One region of the Pseudoalteromonas sp. P1-11 genome, then DNA from elsewhere that is predicted to be linked to it. Evidence: predicted binding sites of a transcription regulator. Region 1 holds the regulator's gene; the other holds the start of a gene.
The links. Region 1 encodes NrdR, which represses ribonucleotide reductase genes. Its sites were predicted from a motif close to AAACACNANATNTNGTGTTT; they were not measured.
Positions count from the first base shown of each region.

Region 1 (3,132 bases):
TTGGAATGTGTTTTGTGGCGGTTATACGTAAATCATCGCCTATTTTCACACACTCTTTAAACGTCAAATTAACGGTGTTTTGCATATCTGTTAGCGGTGCAAAATTAACTAAGCTTTTTGCATCGCACCCCATTAGTTTAGGCGCTAAATAAAATATATATTCGTCTATTAAATTAAGCTCTGTCATTTTACCGGCAAGTGTAGCACCCGCTTCTAAATAAACATGATTAAATTGCAGCTTAGCAAGGTGCGCTAAAACAGACGTTAAATTAACTTTGTTATTTTGCTGTGGCACTTCTATATGCCTTACAAAATGCGGCCACTGCGTTGATTTATCAACCTTGGTAGTAAAAATTATTATTTCACTTTCAATATTAAATACTGCCAGCTCTGGTGTAAGCCTATTTTGTGAGTCAATTATAACACGCACCGGTTGGCGTAGGGGTAATTCAGTAGGCAAAGCCTGTGGCAACTCGCTTAACCTCACATTGAGCTTAGCATCATCGGTAATAACCGTATCGGCGCCCGTTAAAATAGCGCAGCTTTGTGCTCGGTGTAATTGTACATCTTGTCGCGCAGCGCTGCCGGTGATCCACTTACTTTGGCCATTTTTAAGCGCGGTTTTACCATCAATGCTGGCCGCCATTTTACACGTAACATACGGAAGTCCCTGCTCCATACGCTTAAAAAAACCTAAATTAAGTGCGCGCGCTTGCTGCTCTAAAAGCCCAAATGCAACCTCAATACCGGCATCGCTGAGTATTTTAAGCCCTTTACCTGCTACTTGTGGGTTGGTGTCGACCATAGCTGCAATAACTTTTACTACACCTGCGGCTTTTAAACCCTCTGCACACGGCGGAGTGCGTCCGTAATGGCTACACGGTTCAAGCGTAACATACGCAGTCGCACCTTTTGCGTTTTCACCTGCTACAGCAAGGGCATTAACCTCAGCATGTCCCTGCCCAGCTAATTGATGAAACCCTTCACCAATTATGTGGTTATCTTTAACTAAAACACACCCTACATTAGGATTGGGGGTGGTTGTAAATCGCCCTTTTTTTGCAAGCTCGATGGCACGTGCCATGTACATTTCATCTTGCGCGGTAAAGGTTGTTTGGTTTTGCATTATTACTCCCCTAAACGGGCAATTTCTTCACCAAATTCGCGTATATCTTCAAACGAGCGATACACAGAGGCAAACCGCACATAGGCTACTTTATCCAGCTTTTTAAGCGCCTCCATTATGCACTCACCCACTAGGTGACTTGATATTTCTCGCTCGCCGGTAGCACGCAACTGCGATTTAATAATATTAACCACTTCATCCACTTGCTCTGTACTAACAGGGCGTTTTTCTAGGGCACGATTAAGGCCATTGAGTAGCTTATCTTCATTAAAGGGTTCTCGGCTGCCATCTTGTTTAATTACACGTGGCATGACTAACTCGGCGCCTTCAAAGGTAGTAAATCGCTCGTGACACTCGTTACATTCACGACGACGGCGAACTTGGTGGCCTCCGCCGACTAGGCGAGAATCAATAACTTTAGTATCTTTTGCGGTACAAAATGGGCAATGCATAACTCGGTACTTCCGTTTTAAAACAAAAAAGGCCGCTATTTAGCGGCCTTTTATCTTAGCAAAAAAATAGGGCCTGTTGGCCTTTCAGGATTAAATTTGTTCTATCTAGGGGTGATTTGATCGCGGTGCGAGGTTTGTAACCTAGTGGGCTAAGTAAAAACCGAGCAACAAAGAGCGAACCCGAGGGCAGTGCATGTTTGGCATTTGTGTGGAGTAACCACACTACATAGACTCTGCCTTGCCTAAAAACCAAACATACTACTGCAAATTAAACCTCGAAAGGTAAACAGGCCCCTTGTTGTGATCTAAATTACTGCTGCTTATGCAATTAAGCGTATACAGGTAGTTTTGCACAAATTGCTTTAACTTTTTCTTTAACTTGCGCTTGTACTGACTCATCGTTGATGTTGTCTAATACGTCACAAATCCAGCCAGCAAGTTCTTTCGATTCAGCTTCTTTAAAGCCACGACGCGTAATTGCAGGTGAACCAATACGCAAACCAGAAGTAACAAACGGTGAGCGAGGATCGTTTGGTACAGAGTTTTTGTTCACAGTAATATTTGCATTGCCAAGCGCTGCGTCGGCATCTTTACCTGTGATATCTTTATCGATTAAATCAAGTAAGAATAAGTGGTTTTCTGTTTTATCAGATACGATTTTGTAACCGCGCTCTTGCATAACAGCAACCATAGCTTGAGCATTTTTAACTACTTGTGCTTGGTATGTTTTAAATTCTGGTTGTAGAGCTTCTTTAAATGCCACTGCTTTTGCAGCAATAATGTGACATAAAGGACCACCTTGGCCACCTGGGAACACAGCGCTGTTAAGCTTTTTGTAAATTGCTTCGTCGCCACAAGCAGAAATAATTAAACCACCACGAGGGCCTGCTAATGTTTTGTGTGTTGTTGTTGTTACAACATGCGCATGAGGTACTGGGCTTGGGTAAACACCCGCTGCAATTAAACCGGCAACGTGAGCCATATCAACAAATAAGTAAGCACCTACTTTATCAGCAATCTCACGGAATTTAGCCCAATCAACAATACCTGAGTACGCAGAAAAACCACCAATAATCATTTTTGGTTTGTGCTCAAGTGCTAGCGCTTCTACCTGTGTGTAGTCAATTTCGCCAGTTGCTTCGTCTAGCCCGTACTGGATTGCATTGTATAGCTTACCTGAGAAGCTTACGTGTGAACCGTGCGTTAAGTGACCACCATGAGCTAAGCTCATACCAAGGACAGTGTCGCCCGCTTCTAATAATGCTAAGAAAACAGCTGCATTTGCTTGAGAACCCGCATGTGGCTGAACGTTTGCGTAGTCAGAACCAAATAGCTCGTTAGCACGATCAATTGCAAGTTGTTCAACAACGTCTACGTGCTCACAACCGCCATAGTAACGTTTGCCCGGGTAACCTTCTGCGTATTTGTTTGTAAGCTGTGAACCCTGTGCTTCTAGTACGCGTGGGCTACAGTAGTTTTCTGATGCGATTAATTCAATGTGCTCTTCTTGGCGAGCTGTTTCTTTGTTTATCGCGTCAAATAACTCTGGATCAA
Region 1 is NZ_LJSP01000006.1:18,146-21,277, forward strand. Features, by position in the region: gene ribD (bifunctional diaminohydroxyphosphoribosylaminopyrimidine deaminase/5-amino-6-(5-phosphoribosylamino)uracil reductase RibD) at 1-1,126, opposite strand, end outside; gene nrdR (transcriptional regulator NrdR) at 1,129-1,578, opposite strand; gene glyA (serine hydroxymethyltransferase) at 1,907-3,132, opposite strand, start outside.

Region 2 (3,132 bases), on a different contig from region 1:
CTGCACAACTTATTGCATGGGCTGAACAAGCCGGTTTAAAAGTACGTGCCAGTGCTGGCCTGGGCTACAATCCGCTTTCTAAGCAGTATTCACTAAATACAGATGTGAGTGTTAATTATATTCTTCATTTTGAGAAGTTAGCATAATGGCTAGCTCTCATACCCCCTTAACTCCTTTTGAGTACGACGCTTTCTTATTTGATTTAGATGGCACCTTGCTTGATACGGCAGACGATTTAGGTGCTGCTTTAAATGCTGTACTTAAAAGTGAAGGTGTTGCGCAAGTTACGCCTGAAGCGTATAGAAAAGTAGCGTCTAATGGCGCCGGCGCATTGCTTGAACTTGGCTTTAAAGCGCAATGGGCATCGCTACCTCAAACTGAACGTATAAAACAGTTAGTCAGCCACTACAGCCAAAACCTAGCGACACACACCCGCTGCTTTGAAGGCATAGAATCATTACTCATAGCCCTTGAGAACCAAGGTATAAAATGGGGAATAATGACTAATAAGCCCGGGTTTTTAACCGATCCATTAGTGGCTGCTATACCCGCTTTAAAAAATGCACACGTTGTGATCAGTGGCGATACGCTCACCGAGGCTAAACCATCACCTTTACCCTTACTACACTGTACAAAACTGATGAACGTAGATCCTAAACGTTGCTTATACATAGGTGATGCTCAACGTGATATAGAAGCAGGTAAAGCCGCAGGTATGCACACAGCAACAGCGCTTTGGGGCTATATACCAAGTATTGATGAGGCCAAGGGCTGGGAAGCCGATTTTAACTGGCACAGCCCTATTGATGCTTTTAACCATATATAGTGTCATGTAAATTTTTAAACACTATATATTGTGATTGTGTTAGTTTTTATGCAAAGCTTGATGATAAAAAAAGCAGTCGAAATTTATTTTCAAAATGCATAAATTTTGCAGATCATTAGTTGATTTTTAGCTATTTCAACTTAAATGATTGTTCGAAGGTGAGTGACTACTAACACAAATGCGTTATCCCAAAGTTATCCACAAATAGGGGCAATTATGTCCCTTGCAAATCATCTCAGACCACACTATCTTGTGATCTCTAAATTGAACAACACCAGATATTGTGGCCAAATGTTATTCAATTAAATTCGCCAATACGGTGAAACTTATAATAAATGAATACGTACCTTGCTTTAGCGAGGTATAAAGCATTGGTCAAAATACACAATTCCCAAGGAATACAGGCAAAGCTATGAACCAACAGTTATCTGTAAGCAAGCGTGACGGGCGTAAAGAGCCTTTAGATCTTGATAAGATCCATCGCGTTATTGAATGGGCCGCCGAAGGTTTAAACAACGTATCGGTTTCACAGGTTGAATTAAAGTCACACATTCAATTTTACGACGGTATTCGTACAAAAGACATTCACGAAACCATCATTAAAGCAGCAGCCGATCAAATTTCAAAAGAGTCGCCTGACTACCAGTACTTAGCTGCCCGCTTAGCTGTATTCCACTTACGTAAAAAAGCGTATGGCCAGTTTGAGCCACCACGTTTATTTGACCATGTTACAAAGATGGTTGAAGACAAACGCTACGATGCTCACTTACTTGTTGATTACACAGAGCAAGAGCTTGACGAGCTAGATGCTTATCTTGATCATTCGCGCGATCTTAACTTTAGCTACGCAGCAGTAAAGCAGCTTGAAGGTAAATACCTAGTACAAAACCGCGTAACGGGTGAGATTTACGAAAGCGCCCAGTTTTTATATATCTTAGTGGCTGCGAGTTTATTCTCTGACTACCCGCGCGAAACGCGTATTGACTACATCAAACGTTTTTACGATGCAGTATCAACGTTTAAAATCTCTTTACCTACGCCAATTATGTCGGGTGTGCGTACACCTACGCGTCAGTTTAGCTCGTGTGTACTTATTGAATGTGGCGACAGCCTTGATTCAATTAACGCCACTTCATCTGCCATTGTTAAGTACGTTTCACAACGTGCAGGTATTGGTATTAACGCCGGCCGTATTCGTGCATTAGGTAGCCATATCCGTAATGGTGAGGCGTACCACACAGGTTGTATTCCTTTTTATAAGCACTTTCAAACAGCAGTTAAAAGCTGCTCGCAAGGTGGCGTACGTGGCGGTGCTGCAACGTTATTCTACCCGCTTTGGCATTTAGAAGTAGAAAACCTACTAGTACTTAAAAATAACCGTGGTGTTGATGATAACCGTGTTCGTCATTTAGATTACGGCGTACAGTTTAATAAACTAATGTATTCTCGTTTAATTAAAGACGACTACATTACGTTATTTAGCCCATCAGATGTGCCTGGCCTTTACGATGCATTCTTTGAAGACCAAGACGAGTTTGACGCGTTATACGTAAAATACGAGCAAGACGAGTCTATTCGTAAAAAGCGTATTAAAGCGATTGAGCTTTTCTCAATGTTCGCACAAGAGCGTGCCAGCACAGGTCGTATTTATTTACAAAACGTGGATCACTGTAATACGCACAGCCCGTTTATTTCTAAAGTGGCGCCAATTCGCCAATCTAACTTATGTTTAGAAATTGCATTGCCAACTAAGCCGTTAAATAACGTAAACGATGAAGAAGGCGAAATTGCACTTTGTACGCTATCTGCATTTAACCTAGGCGCTATTGAGTCACTTGATGAACTTGAAGAGCTTGCTGAGCTTGCAGTACGTGCACTTGATAACCTACTTGATTTCCAAGACTACCCAGTACCGGCTGCACGTAATGCCACTATGGGCCGTCGTACGTTAGGAATAGGCGTAATTAACTACGCTTACTACCTTGCTAAAAATGGTAAGCGTTACTCAGATGGCAGTGCTAATGCACTGACTCACAAAACGTTTGAAGCAATTCAATACTACTTAATGAAGGCATCAAACGAGCTGGCTAAAGAGCGTGGCGCGTGTCCTAAGTTTAACGAAACAACGTACTCTCAAGGTATTATGCCAACTGATACGTACAAACGTGACTTAGATAAAATTTGTGATGAGCCACTGCACTTAGATTGGGATTCGTTACGTGCCAGCATTAAAGAGCACGGCATGCGTAACTCAACACTTAGCGCATTAATGCCTTCAGAAACATCGTCGCAAATCTCTAACGCAA
Region 2 is NZ_LJSP01000003.1:246,095-249,226, reverse strand. Features, by position in the region: gene ubiG (bifunctional 2-polyprenyl-6-hydroxyphenol methylase/3-demethylubiquinol 3-O-methyltransferase UbiG) at 1-146, shown strand, start outside; gene AN390_RS06825 (HAD family hydrolase) at 146-826, shown strand; gene nrdA (class 1a ribonucleoside-diphosphate reductase subunit alpha) at 1,239-3,132, shown strand, end outside.
Region 2: a site for NrdR is predicted at 1,096-1,115, ahead of nrdA (class 1a ribonucleoside-diphosphate reductase subunit alpha). Genes of this name have one in related genera too.